Regions from separate parts of the Arthrobacter sp. CMU6 genome, predicted to be linked through region 1. Evidence: riboswitches for the same ligand, from Rfam matches in the RefSeq annotation. Region 1 holds a riboswitch; the other holds the start of a gene.
What was found. Region 1 has a riboswitch for glycine ahead of gcvP (aminomethyl-transferring glycine dehydrogenase). Riboswitches for the same ligand answer to the same signal wherever they lie in the genome.
Positions count from the first base shown of each region.

Region 2: linked by a shared signal. The riboswitch ahead of cycA (D-serine/D-alanine/glycine transporter) and the one ahead of gcvP (aminomethyl-transferring glycine dehydrogenase) in region 1 are both predicted to bind glycine.

Region 1 is NZ_JBNHFL010000039.1:26,514-33,783, reverse strand. Features, by position in the region: gene gcvT (glycine cleavage system aminomethyltransferase GcvT) at 470-1,633, opposite strand; gene gcvP (aminomethyl-transferring glycine dehydrogenase) at 1,699-4,557, opposite strand; glycine riboswitch at 4,747-4,845, opposite strand; gene AC5RWD_RS21030 (TetR/AcrR family transcriptional regulator) at 4,964-5,503, opposite strand; gene AC5RWD_RS21025 (MFS transporter) at 5,576-7,129, shown strand; gene AC5RWD_RS21020 (Dps family protein) at 7,240-7,270, opposite strand, start outside.
Region 2 is NZ_JBNHFL010000025.1:68,214-75,483, forward strand. Features, by position in the region: gene AC5RWD_RS17130 (methylenetetrahydrofolate reductase) at 1-660, opposite strand, end outside; gene purU (formyltetrahydrofolate deformylase) at 757-1,692, opposite strand; gene cycA (D-serine/D-alanine/glycine transporter) at 1,689-3,179, opposite strand; glycine riboswitch at 3,328-3,425, opposite strand; glycine riboswitch at 3,673-3,773, shown strand; gene gcvP (aminomethyl-transferring glycine dehydrogenase) at 3,920-6,781, shown strand; partial or broken gene gcvT (glycine cleavage system aminomethyltransferase GcvT) at 6,814-7,270, shown strand, end outside.

The DNA.
Region 1 (7,270 bases):
GTCGGGTGGGGAGGCGGGTGAGCGAATTCCTCCGTGAGCTCGGTCGCGAAGGCGCCCGCTGAGCGGACGCGACGCTCCCTTAGACGCTCACTTCCGGAATCCCCTCACCCGCCGACCCCGGCCGTCAGTTCCGGAAGGGAACAAACGGCAGTGAAAGATAAAGCGGTTCTCCGGTCGTTTTGTTGGCCTCGGAGGTTAGGCAAGCTCAGCCCCCAATGACCGAGCTTGCTGTAGACCGGACCCTACGGCTTGGTTTCGACAAGCTCACCCAGCGGTTTGCGGCCGACCCCTCCCCGGCACCTTCGGCTTTCGATGGTGCGCGGACGGGGAAGGCAGATTTCGACCGGCTCAACCAACGGTGACGCCCTTGAAGGGGGTGGCATCCGGAAGCGTGCGGCTAAGGGAGCGTCACGTCCGCGCAGCGGGGCCAAACGGTGCCGGCGGTTGGACGGGGTCAACCGCCGCCGGGCTACTTGGAGCGCTTGTAGAAAGGCAGTGCCACCACTTCGAATGGCTCCGCCTTGCCCCGCAGGTCGATGTCCAGTGCCGTGCCGGGTTGGGTGTAGGCGACGTCGACGTAGGCCATGGCGATTGGGTAGCCGAGGGTCGGGCTGGGCTGGCCGGAGGTGACTTCACCGACGACGTTGCCGTCCTTGAGCACCGGGTAGTGCCCGCGGCCGGCGCGGCGGCCCAGGCCTTTGAGGCCCACGAGCCTGCGGCCCGAGGTGGACCCCGCTCCGGCTTCTTTCTTGGCGGCCAGCGCGGCCTTGCCGACGAAGTCACCTTCCTTGGACAGCGCGACGACGGGGCCCAGGCCGGCAGCGAACGGGTCGCCTTCCAGGGAGAGCTCGTTGCCGTACAGCGGCATGCCGGCCTCAAGGCGGAGCGAATCGCGGGCGGCGAGGCCGGACGGCGTCAGCTCCCCCTCGTCCGCGATGGCGACGATGGACTGCCAAAGGGCGGCGGCGTCGTCGTTCTCCACGAAAATTTCGAAACCGTCCTCGCCGGTGTAACCGGTCCGGGCCAGCAGCAGGTTCCGGCTGGCGCCGCCCACCAGGAAGGAAACCTCGACGGCGGCGTAGTACTTCAGGCCGGTCACCAGCTCATGCTGGGCTGCAGGGACCAGGCGCAGGAGGATCTCCTCGGCCTTGGGGCCCTGCACCGCGATCAGCGCCGTCTCTGCGGAGGCGTCCTCGACGGCGGTGTCGAACCCGCCTTCCGGGGCAGAACCGGCCCGCTGCACCAGTGCCTCGGCCACCACCTTGGCGTTGCCGGCGTTCGGGACCACCAGGAACCTGTCGGTGCCGTCAGCTTCGGAGGGGCGGCGGTACACGATGAGGTCGTCGATGATGCCGCCCTCCTCGTTGCAGATCAGGGAGTACTTGGCCTTGCCGACGGCCATGGCGGAGATCTTGCCGGCCAGGGCGTAGTCGAGAAACGCTGCGGCGTCCGGGCCGGTCACCCAGATTTCGCCCATGTGGGAGAGGTCGAAGATGCCGGCCGAGTTGCGGACGGCGTGGTGCTCCGCCAGTTCGGAGCCGTACTTGAGCGGCATCTGCCAGCCGCCAAAGTCGGTGAACGAGGCGCCCAGCTTCTTGTGGTCCTCGTAAAGGGCAGTGTAGTTCTCAGTCATTGAGGAATCCTTTATGTGCGGGTTGAGCCGGGCGGTCGTAGGCCCAGCTCAACCACCGGACAAATCTAGTTCTCGAAGGCTTCGATCGGCGGGCAGGAGCAGACCAGGTTGCGGTCGCCTGCTGCACCGTCGATGCGGCCCACCGGCGGGAAGTACTTGTCCTGCTTGAGCGTGTGCACGGGGAAGACGGCCTGCTCGCGCGGGTAGGCGCGGTCCCAGTCGGAGCTGATCGCCGCGGCCGCGGTGTGGGGTGCGTTGCGCAGCGGGCTGTTCTCCACGGTGAAGTCGCCGTTTGCCACCTGGTCGATCTCGCCTCGGATGGCGATCATGGCCTTGATGAACCGGTCGATCTCGCCCAGGTCCTCGGACTCGGTGGGCTCCACCATCAGCGTGCCCGCCACCGGGAACGCCAGGGTGGGCGCGTGGAAGCCGTAGTCGATCAGGCGCTTGGCCACGTCCTCGGCAGTGACGCCCGTCTTGGCCGTGAGTTCACGCAGGTCCAGGATGCACTCGTGCGCCACCAGACCGCCTTCGCCCGTGTAGAGGACCGGGAAGAAGTCGTTGAGGCTGGCGGCAACGTAGTTCGCGGCAAGCAGTGCGGACTTGGTGGCCTCGGTCAGGCCGCTGCCGCCCATAAGCTTCACGTACGCCCAGGAGATGGGCAGCACGCCGGCTGAGCCGAAGCGCGAGGCGGAGATCGGGACGTCGTTTCCGTCGCTCCAGGTGGTCGCGTCACCGGGCATGAACGGAGCCAGGTGCGCCTTCGCCGCAACGGGGCCGACGCCGGGTCCGCCGCCGCCGTGCGGGATGCAGAAGGTCTTGTGCAGGTTCAGGTGCGAGACGTCGCCGCCGAACTTGCCGGGCTGCGCCAGTCCGACCAGGGCGTTGAGGTTGGCCCCGTCGATGTAGACCTGGCCGCCGGCGGCATGGATGGCGTCGCAGACCTCGCGGACGTCGGCGTCGTACACGCCGTGCGTGGACGGGTAGGTGATCATGATGCAGGAGAGCGCATCCCGGTGCTGCTCGATCTTCGCGTACAGGTCAGCGTGGTTGATGGTGCCGTCGGCGGCGGTGGCCACGACGACCACCTTCATGCCGGCCAGCACGGCCGAGGCGGCATTGGTGCCGTGCGCCGAGGCCGGGATCAGGCAGATGTTGCGCTGGTCATCGCCGCGGGACCGGTGGTAGCCGCGGATGGCCAGCAGGCCGGCGAGCTCGCCCTGGGAGCCGGCGTTCGGCTGGATGGACACCTGGTCGTACCCGGTGATCTCGGTCAGCTGCGCCTCGAGGTCGGCAATCAGTTCGCGCCAGCCCTCGGTCTGGGAGTCCGGGGCGAACGGGTGGATCGAGGCGAACTCCGGCCAGGAGATGGCCTCCATCTCCGCCGTCGCGTTCAGCTTCATGGTGCAGGAGCCCAGCGGGATCATGGTGCGGTCCAGCGCCAGATCCCGGTCGGACAGCTTGCGGATGTAGCGCAGCAGCTGGGTCTCGGAGCGGTGCGTGTTGAACACCGGGTGCTGCAGGTACGCGGAGGAACGCTCGACGGCGGCGTCCAGGGCGAACCCTTCAGTCGCCTCCACTGCCGCGGCACCGAAGGCGGCGAGAAGGTCGGCCACGATGGCCGGCGTCGTGGTTTCATCGGTGGAGATGCCAACGGTGTCGGCGTCGATGCTGCGGAGGTTGATGCCCTTCTGCTCCGCGGCGGCGATGATGCCGGCGGCCTTGCCCGGGACGGAAACCGTCACGGTGTCGAAGAAGCTGGTGTGCAGGACGTCCAGGCCGGCGGCCTGCAGAGACGCGGCGAGGGTTTTCGCGTAGCCGTGCGCGGTTTCGGCGATCGCCTTCAGGCCCTCCGGGCCGTGGTAAACGGCGTAGAAGGAGGACACGATGGCCAGCAGTGCCTGCGCCGTACAGATGTTGGAGGTGGCCTTCTCGCGGCGGATGTGCTGCTCGCGGGTCTGCAGCGCCAGGCGGTAGGCGGGAACACCGGCGTTGTCCCTGGAGACGCCCACCAGGCGCCCGGGCAGGGAGCGCTCAAGGCCCTTCTGCACGGCCATGTAGGCGGCGTGCGGACCGCCGAAGAACAGCGGTACCCCGAAGCGCTGGGCGGTCCCGACGGCGATGTCGGCGCCCTGCTCGCCCGGAGGCGTGATCAGGGTCAGGGCAAGGAGATCAGCAGCTACCGTGACCAGGGCGCCGCGTTCCTTGGCGGCGGCGATGACCCCGCTGTGGTCGAAGACACGCCCGGAAACACCGGGCTGCTGGAGGACAACACCGTTGATGTCGCCGTCAGGCAGTCCCTGGGAGAGATCCGCCACCTCCACCTCGAAACCGAGGGCTTCGGCGCGGCCCTTCACGATCGCAATGGTCTGCGGCAGGCAGTCCGCATCCAGGACCGTCTTGCCGTCGTGGGCGGTCTTGTTCTTGTTGGCCCGGCGCATCAGCAGCACAGCCTCGGCCACGGCGGTGGCTTCATCCAGCAGCGAGGCGTTGGCGATGGGCAGGCCCACCAGGTCCTGGACCATGGTCTGGAAGTTGAGCAGCGCCTCAAGCCGGCCCTGCGAGATCTCCGGCTGGTACGGGGTGTACGCCGTGTACCAGGCGGGTGCCTCAAGGACGTTGCGGCGGATCACCGGGGGCGTCACGGTGTCGTAGTAGCCCTGGCCGATCATCTGCACGGCGGTCTTGTTCTTGGCCGCGAGCTTCCGGAGTTCCGCGAGTGCTTCCACTTCGCTCAGGGCCGGTGCGAGCTCCAGCGCGGAGTCCTGGCGGATGTCGTTGGGTACTGCCGTATCAACCAGCGCGTCGACGGTGTCGTAGCCGACGGCCTTGAGCATGGCTTCGACGTCGGCCTGGCGGCGGGCGCCAATATGCCGGTCGACGAAGGACGAGGAGGCTGAATTAACGGTCAAAAGGAACTCCATAACTAAGGCGACGCAAGGTACGCCACATTGATTCGGGTTCCTCCCCGCTCTGTATTGGACCTGAGAGTTTCCGCGTTGCTGCGCTTTCGCACTGCAACGCTTGCACCGTCGGTGAGCACAGCACGCCCTGAACCGTCCGCGCGTCGGCGGAAAATTTCAAGCGGGCAGCCTGCTGCTTTCCAGAGTTGCCTTGCCGCGGCGGTACATGGGCCTGAGAGATTCCTGGGGAGGTTTTGCTCCTACGGCGCCTGCTTGTACCTACTTGCAGGACTCTCCCGCCGCAGATCAAAGGCTTATTCAATTGAGCGGTGACAGCTGTCACAGAGGCTATTGTCCTACGCCGGGATCGCGTCTGCAAACTGTTGCGGCGCGACCGGCCGGCCGCAGCGGCAGCCGCGGACCCGGCCTACCCCCTGAGCCGGTCAAGGGCGGCAAGCAGGCTTTCGACGTCTGCCGCGGTCTCGGACGGCGTCGCCGCCGGCCCGACGGACAGCATGGCGTTGAAGTAGAGCCCATCGCCCATGTACAGGACCGCCTTGGCCAGGCCCGGCCCGACGTCGCGGGCGATCTCATCCAGCCACCGCTGCTGGATGTGGGCGAACCGGCGCCGCGTCTCCTCGTGGGCCACCTCGGCCAGCCTCGTCGCCGCCACGATGGCACGGTCCAGCGGGGTGTCCGCCCAGACGGACGATTTGATGAAGTACGCGGCCGCACCCTCGGGAGCCGCAGCCATGGCCTGGGCATCCGCTTCCGCAAACTCGTCCAGGCGGTCCAGCAGGACACTGATCAGCGCTTCCTTGTTCGGAAAGTGGTACAGGAGCCCGCCCTTGGACACGCCGGCACGGGCGGCCACGGCGTCAAGGGTGGCAGCGCGCTCCCCCACCTCGATCAGGAGGGATTCAAACGCATCGAGCACTGCGCCGCGGGCGACAGGTTTTCTGGGCATGGCTTCCATCATGCCCGGTTCCTGGCAGGCTTTATAACTATACCGTCTGGACGGTATAGTTATTTCATGACCATGCACTCAACCCTTCGCCCGGCGCACTCTTCCGCCAACCAGGCCAGCGGCGGCGGCGTGCGCGACTGGTTCGCCCTGGCCCTGCTCATGTTCCCGGTCCTCCTGGTGGCCGTGGACAACACCGCGCTGACGTTCGCCCTTCCCGCGATCGCCCGCAGCCTCGATCCCTCGGGCGTGCAGCTTTTGTGGGTGGTTGATGCCTACGCACTGGTGCTCGCCGGACTCCTCGTTGCCATGGGCAGCCTCGGGGACAGGATCGGGCGCCGCCGGCTGCTGCTGGTCGGAATCTCGGGCTTTGCGGTGGTTTCTGCGGCGTCGGCCTTCGCCCCGAGCGCCGAATGGCTCATTGCCGGCCGCGCGGCACTCGGCTTCTTCGGAGCCATGCTCATGCCCTCCACACTGTCCCTGATCCGCAACATCTTCCGGGAACCGGGCAGGCGGAGGCTGGCCGTGGCCATCTGGGCAGCAGGATTCTCCGGCGGCGCAGCACTGGGGCCGATCTTTGGCGGCTGGCTGGTGGAACACTTCTGGTGGGGCGCCGTCCTGCTCGTGGCCGTGCCCATCATGCTGCCGCCGCTGATCCTGGGCCGCTTCCTCATTCCGGAATCCAAGGATCCGAGTCCCGGCCGCGTGGATCTGGCCAGCGTGGCGCTGTCGATGCTGGCCATGGTGCCGGTGGTCTACGGCATCAAGGAAATGGCCACCCACGGACCCGGAGTGACGTCGTTCGGAGTTCTGGCGTTTGGCCTGGCCATGGGATTCGTGTTTGTCCGCCGCCAGCAGGCCCTCGCGTCCCCGCTCCTGGACATGTCGCTGTTCAGAAACCGGGTGTTCAGCACGGCGATCACGGCCAACATCCTGGCGCTGTTCTCCTACAACGGGTTCATCCTGTTCCTGGCCCAACACCTGCAGCTGCTCGAGGGCATGTCGCCGTCGGAGTCGGGCACCGCCATGCTGCCGGCACTGACGGCTACCGTGGTGGCCGGCCTGCTCGTGGTACCGCTGGTCCGGAAGGTCCGGCCGGGCTTTGTGGTGGCCGCGGGACTGGCGCTGAGCGCCACCGGTTACTGCATCGTGGCGTTTGGGGATCACGACGCCGGGCCCGCCGCGCTGCTGGCCGCCCTCCTCATTCTGGCGCTGGGTGTGGGGTCTGCAGAAACCATCTCGAACGATCTGATCCTGGGCGCCGTGCCGGCGGAAAAATCCGGTGCAGCAGCGGCCATTTCGGAGACCGGCTACGAGGTGGGCTCGCTCCTCGGGACAGCCATCCTGGGCTCCATCCTGACGGCGTCGTACCAGCAGCATCTCGCTCTGCCCGAGAGCGTTGCGCAGGCGGTGCCCGCAGAGTCCGCGGGCCAGGCCAGGGAGACCCTGGCGGGGGCCATGGAGCTCGCCGGGTCACTCCCGGCCCCGCTGGCAGAGGGGCTCACTGCGGCCGCCCGGGCCGCCTTCGATTCCGGCGTTCACATCACCGCGGCAATCGCGCTGGTACTGATGGCAGGAGCGTCGGTGCTCGCCGCCGTCGTACTTCGCCGCATCCCGCGCGCGCAGTAGCCGAGACAAATAACGGGCAGCCCCGGAGAAAAGTTCTCCGGGACTGCCCGTTGGCGGCTGCCCGCTGCCGGCGGCTCAGTATTTGCCGCCGGCGTGGTGTTTCCGGCCGGCTACTTGCTGTCGGGGTGCGTGACGCTGGCC
Region 2 (7,270 bases), on a different contig from region 1:
CAGGAGCCTCCGGGCGAGCGGCCCCTTGCGGTTCAGGAACTTCAGTGAGGGTCCCACTCCGATCTTGGTGGCCAGCGAGATCAGCCTGGCGCGCGGGACGGTCCCTGCCACGCCCGCCCACACGGGAAGGTGGACGCCTTCGCGGCGCAGCAGCTCGGCGTACCAACCGATCCTAGGCGCCGAAAAGCACATCTGGGTCACCACGTTCGAGGCCAGATGCTGCTTCTCCAGCAGCGCGTCGAGCATCGTCAGCTCGTGGTGCTTCGGATGGCCTTCCGGGTATCCGGCCACTCCCATCGCCATGGTCCCGCCGGTCAGGTCGGCAATGTCCTCCATGAGCCGGCCGCTGCTGCCATAGGGACCGGCAGCGTCCGCAGCGTCGCCTCCGATCGCGAAGACCTCCGTGATCCCCGCCGCCTCGCAGTCGCGGAGCATGCCCGCGAGCTGGGAGCGGCTTTCAATGCTTCGCGCGGCCAGATGGGGAATCACGTTGTAGCCCAGCCCGCCAAGCTGAACCGCGGCACGCACGGTGGCCTCAACCCCGTGGTGTGGCAGGCACGTCACGGTCAGCGTTGATCCGGCCGGAACTTGGGCTTGGACTGTGGGGATGATGCCGTCCGTGGGGATGATCTCCAGGCGCAAAGGCAATGGGTTCGTCATGAGCAACTCCAGGTCTGGTTGGCCACGGGTGCGCGGCCCGGATAGGTCTTGCGGTGCGAGGCTGGCTGCTGACAGCCCCGCACCGGATGAGGCTTGTCAGCGGAGGATGACCGTTCGGTTCCCTGACAGGATGATTCTTCCTTCGGCGTGCCAGCGCACGGCATTCGTCAGGGCCTTGCACTCCGCATCCTTGCCCACGGACACCAGGTCCGCGGGCGTGTACGTGTGATCGACCTCGATCACCTGCTGTGCAATGATCGGCCCCTCATCAAGCTCCGAGTTTACGTAGTGGGCCGTGGCGCCCACCGTCTTCACTCCGCGCTCATGCGCCTGGTGGTACGGCTTTGCGCCCTTGAAGCTGGGCAGGAAGGAATGGTGGATGTTGATGGCCCTGCCGGTGAGCCGGGCGGTGGCGGAATCGCTGAGCACCTGCATGTAGCGGGCCAAGACCACCAGTTCAACCCCATACGCGTCCACCAGTTCCAGGAGCCCGGCCTCCGCTTCGGCCTTGCTCCCGGGGGTCACGGGGATGTGGTGGAACGGGACCCCGTGCCAGGCGGCGAGCCCTTCCAGGTCCGGGTGGTTGGACACCACAGCCGCTATCTCGACCGGCAGCTCGCCGCTGCGGGCGCGGACCAGGAGGTCGTTGAGGCAGTGATCATACTTGGACACCATCACCAGGATCCGCTGCTTGCGGTCATGGCGCTCGAGGCGCCAGTCTATGCCCCACTGCCCGGCCAGCGGTGCGAAGCCGTCCCGTAGCTGTTCGACGGCGGCGGAGTCACCCGTCGAGGCGAAGTGGACCCGCATGAAGAAGTGCCCCGCGGTCCGGTCGCCGAACTGCTTGAGGTCAACGATGTAGCACTCCTGCTTGAGCAGGAAGTCCGCGACCGCCTGGACGATGCCCAGGGAATCCGGGCAATGGAAGGTCAGCACAAACTCGCTGCCGGTTCCTGCCTGGCGGGCCTGGTCAGCCGTCGGGTCCGCCTTCTGGGCGGCCCCCGCCGTCGGCTTTTCCTCGGTCCCGATCATCCCTTGACACTTTCCTTCTCCTCGAGACGGCGGTCCGCGTGCTCGCGGGCTGCGCTCTCCTCAGCCTGCAGCTCAGCCTGGAACGCTGCGTAGCGGACCAGGTGCGCGGGCCGGCGGCGCAGAACCAGCCAGGCCGCGCCGAGGAGAACGAACCAGGCGGGGGTGACCAGCAGTGCGGTCAGGGTGTCGGGCTGGGTGGTCAGCGTCCACAGGACAAAGGCGAAGAAGGCGAAAACCACCCACACCATGGGAATGCCGCCGGGCATCTTGAACTTGGAGGCGGTGTGCAGGTGAGGGCGACGGCGCCGGAAGGCGATGTAGCTGGCGAGGATGATCGACCAGACGAAGACGAAGCAGACAGCGGAAACGGTGGTGACCATGTCGAACGCCTTGCCGACGTCCTGGCCGGCGTACATGAGCACCACTCCGGAGAGCAGCAGCACGCAGGACAGGAACAGGGCGTTGTTGGGGACCTTGCGGCGGGACAGGCTGCCGAACGCGGCCGGCGCGTCACCTTCCTGGGCCAGGCCGTAGACCATGCGTGAGGTGGAGTAGATCCCGGAGTTGGCCGAGGACATGGCCGAGCTGAGCACCACGAGGTTGACCACCGTGGCGGCGGCTCCGAGCCCGGCCAGCGAGAACATGGCAATGAACGGGCTGTGGCCCGCGGCGAACTGCGTCCACGGCGTGACCGACATCAGGATGATGAGCGCACCGACGTAGAAGAGCAGCACCCGCACCGGGATGGAGTTGATGGCCTTGGGAAGGTTCCGCTCCGGGTTCTTGGCCTCGGCAGCCGTGGTGCCCACCAGTTCAATGCCCACAAAGGCGAACACGGCAATCTGGAAACCGGCCACGAAACCCATGAATTCGTTGGGGAAGAAGCCGCCGTGGCTCCAGAGGTTGGTGAAGCTGGCCTGGCCGGCGTCGCTCTGGAAACCGGTGAAGATCATGAACATGCCCACCACGATCAGTGCGGCGATGGCGATGATTTTGATGAGGGCAAACCAGAATTCGGTTTCACCGAATGCCTTGACTGTGGTGAGGTTCAGCAGCAGCAGGATGGCGACGGTGGCCAGCCCCGGGATCCAGAGGGGCAGCTCCGGCCAGAGCTCCCGGGAGTATCCTGCGATGGCGATGACGTCCGCGATTCCGGTGATTACCCAGCAGAACCAGTAGGTCCATCCGGTGAAGAACCCCGCCCACGGGCCCAGCAAGTCAGCGGCGAAATCGCTGAAGGACTTATAGTTCAGGTTGCTCAGCAGCAGTTCGCCCATGGCCCGCATGACGAAAAAGAGCATGAAGCCGATGATCATGTACACGAAGATCACGGACGGCCCGGCCGCGGAAATGGTTTTGCCGGAGCCCATGAACAGGCCCGTGCCAATGGCACCGCCGATGGCGATTAGCTGGATGTGCCGGTTGCTCAGCTGCCGCTCAAGGCGGGGAGCCTCACCGGCCGTGGAGGCAGGAGGATGAATCGTCATTAGGAACTCCATCGTTCAAGTGGCCTTGGATGGCCACACTGATTCGGTTCCTCCCCGCTCTGTATGGGACCTGAGAGATTCCGCGGACATGGTCTTCCGCTTGCACCGTCGGTGAGACAGGGCGTGCCTGCCTGCTTTCCAGAGTTGCCTCGCCGCGGCGGTACGTGGGCCTGAGAGTTTCCTGGGGAGGGTTTGCTCCTACGGCGCCTGCTGAACGTACCGGCAGGGCTCTCCCGCCGCAGATCGTAAGCATTTTCAATTATGTCGAGAAAAACTTCGTGCGAACCGGCGGCGGCCGTCTTCCCGGCCCTGACCCGCTGGTCACCGGTTCAGTGTGGTCTCGGTCACGAAGAAATGTCAAACGGCGGCCGGGATGGCCGCTTTGCCGGGCCGCAGAAGGAAACGCGGGGACATCCGCGCGCGGTTCCGATTTGGCCATACCGGAATTATCCGGTAACTTGTGAGCCGAATCACCCACATCTTCATAGCCTTTCGAACCGTGGCGGGAGAGTCCTCCCAGTCAAACACCGGGCAGGCGCCGTAGGAGCAAATCCTCCCCAGGAATCTCTCAGGCCCCCGTACCGCCGCGGCTAGGCAACTCTGGAAAGCAGCCAAACTTTGTTTGGCTCACCGACGGTGCAAGCGGCGAATGTCCGCGGAATCTCTCAGGTCCAATACAGAGCGGGGAGGAACCCAAACCATGCCGTGCCACTCGTGGCCAGCCAGACCTGGAGTTCCTCATGACGATTCAATCGCATCCATCAACCTTTGCCGACCGGCATATCGGCGCCCGGCGCCGGGCCGATATCGACACCATGCTCAAGAACATCGGCTATGACTCGGTCGACGGCCTCGTTGATACTGCCGTTCCGGCGTCCATCCGCCAAAAGAACCCCCTCCTGCTCGCCGCTGCGCTGAGCGAAGTGGAGGTCCTGGCCGAACTCCGCCGTCTGGCCGCCAAGAACAAGACCGCCGTGCAGATGATCGGCCAGGGCTACTACGACACCGTCACGCCCCCGGTGATCCGCCGCAACGTCCTTGAGGCACCCGCCTGGTACACCGCGTACACGCCGTACCAGCCGGAGATCTCGCAGGGCCGGCTTGAGGCGCTGCTGAACTTCCAGACCATGGTCCAGGACCTCACCGCGCTGCCGGTCGCCAACGCTTCCCTGCTGGATGAAGCCACCGCCGTGGCCGAGGCCGTGCTGCTGATGCGCAGGGCCAACAAGAACGCGGGAGCCAAGGACGGCAAGACGGTCCTGGACGCGGACTGCCTCCCCCAGACCATCGCCGTTGTCAGGGGCCGCGCCGAAGCTCTCGGCTTCGAGGTGGACGTGGCGGACCTCTCCCAGGGACTGCCTGACGGCGACATCAACGGTGTTGTCCTCCAGCAGCCGGGCGTCTCGGGCCGGGTGTGGGACCAGTCCGCCGTCATCGCCGCCGCCAAGGAGCGCGGCGCGCTGGTCACGGTAGCTGCTGATCTCCTTGCCCTGACCCTGATCACGCCTCCGGGTGAGCAGGGCGCCGACATCGCCGTCGGGACCGCCCAGCGCTTCGGGGTGCCGCTGTTCTTCGGCGGTCCGCACGCCGCCTACATGGCAGTGCGCACCGGCATGGAACGCACGCTACCGGGCCGCATCGTTGGCGTGTCCAGGGACAACGCCGGCGCCCCCGCCTACCGCCTGGCGCTGCAGACCCGCGAGCAGCACATCCGCCGTGAGAAGGCCACCTCCAACATCTGCACGGCACAGGCACTGCTGGCCATCGTGTCCTCGTTCTACGCCGTCTACCACGGCCCCGACGGGCTGAAGGCAATCGCCGAGACGGTCCACAACAACGCCCGCGTGCTCGCCACCGCGCTCAGGACGGCGGGCCGCGAACTCCTCAGCGGCTCCTTCTTCGACACCCTCACCGTGCGCGTGCCCGGCAAGGCTTCCAGGGTCATCACGGCGGCAGAGGCCCGGGGCATCAACCTGCGACTGATCGACGCGGATACGGTGGGCGTTTCCGTTGATGAGACGACGACGACGGCGACACTTTCCGCTGTGGCCGTCGCCTTCGGTGCCGGTCCGGTAGGGGACGCAGCAGGGTTTGAGCTCCCCGAATCCGTGCTGCGCACCTCGGACTACCTGCAGCACCCGGTGTTCAACACGCACCGCTCCGAGACCCAGCTGCTGCGCTACATCCGCAAGCTGTCCGACCGCGACCTGGCGCTGGACCGCACCATGATCCCGCTGGGCTCCTGCACCATGAAGCTGAACGCGACGGCGGAGATGGAGGCCATCTCCTGGCCGGAGTTCGCCTCGATCCACCCGTTCGCCCCGGACTCCCAGACCGAGGGCTGGCGCGAACTGATCGCCGACCTCGAGGCGCAGCTGACCGAGATCACCGGGTACGACCAGGTGTCCATCCAGCCGAACGCCGGCTCCCAGGGCGAGCTCGCCGGCCTGCTGGCCATCCGCGGCTACCACCGGTCCCGCGGCGATGACCAGCGCAACATCTGCCTGATCCCGGCCTCGGCGCACGGCACCAACGCCGCCTCGGCCGTGCTGGCCGGCATGAAGGTGGTCGTCGTGGCCACCGCCGCCGACGGCACCATCAACCACGCTGACCTGTACGCGAAGATCGAGCAGCACCGGGATGCGCTCTCCTGCATCATGATCACCTACCCGTCCACGCACGGCGTGTACGACGCCGACGTCCGCGAGGTCTGCGACGCCATCCATGCCGCCGGCGGCCAGGTCTACATCGACGGGGCCAACCTCAACGCCCTCGTCGGACTGGCGCAGCCCGGCAAGTTCGGCGGCGACGTCTCGCACCTGAACCTGCACAAGACCTTCTGCATCCCGCACGGCGGCGGCGGACCCGGCGTCGGCCCCGTTGCGGCGAAGGCGCATCTGGCTCCGTTCATGCCGGGCGATGCCAACGCCGCGCATGGGGCGGGCACTGAAGGATCAACAGGCGTTGCGATCAGCGCATCGCGGTTCGGTTCGGCGGGCGTGCTGCCCATCTCCTGGGCATACGTGAAGCTCATGGGCGGCGCTGGCCTGACCGAGGCCACCAAGTCCGCGCTGCTCGCCGCGAACTATGTCGCGTCCCGGCTGAACGACTTCTTCCCGGTCCTCTACACGGGAGACAGCGGGCTGGTGGCGCACGAGTGCATCCTGGACCTGCGCGGGCTCACCGCCCGGACCGGCGTCACCGCCGAGGACGTGGCCAAGCGCCTGATCGACTTCGGTTTCCACGCGCCCACCCTGGCGTTCCCCGTGGCCGGCACGCTGATGGTGGAACCCACCGAGTCCGAGGACCTGGCCGAGATCGACCGGTTCATTGACGCGATGATCACCATCCACGCCGAAATCGAACAGGTCGCCAGCGGCGACTTCACCGTGGAGAACTCCCCGCTGCGCAATGCACCCCACACGGCGGCCGCCTTCGTCAGTTCCAACTGGGAGCGTTCCTACCCGCGCGAGCAGGCCGCTTTCCCCCTGCCCTCGCTCAGGCAGGACAAGTACTTCCCGCCGGTGGGCCGCATCGACGGCGCCGCGGGCGACCGGAACCTGGTCTGCTCCTGCCCTCCCATTTCCGAGTTCGAAAACTAGATCTCGACAAGCTCGATCACCGGAAGGTTCACATGACTGAGAACTACACCGCGCTCTACGACGCGCACAAGAACGCCGGCGCCTCCTTCACCGACTTCGGCGGCTGGCAGATGCCCCTCAAGTACGAATCCGAGCTCGCCGAACACCATGCAGTCCGCAACGCGGCCGGCCTGTTCGATCTCTCCCACATGGGGGAAGTCTGGGTGACCGGCCCGGAAGCCGCCGCCTTCCTGGACTACGCGCTGGCCGGCAAACTGTCCGCAATCGCCGTCGGCAAGGCCAAGTACTCCCTGATTTGCGACGCAGACGGCGGCATCATCGACGACCTCATCACGTACCGCCTTCCAGCGGCGGCGGACGCAACAGCCAAGTACCTGGTGGTCCCCAATGCCGGCAACGCAACGAAGGTTGCCGCTGCCCTCTCGGAACGGGCAGTGAACTTCGATGTTGCCGTCGAGGACGTCTCATCGGAGACCTCGCTCATCGCGG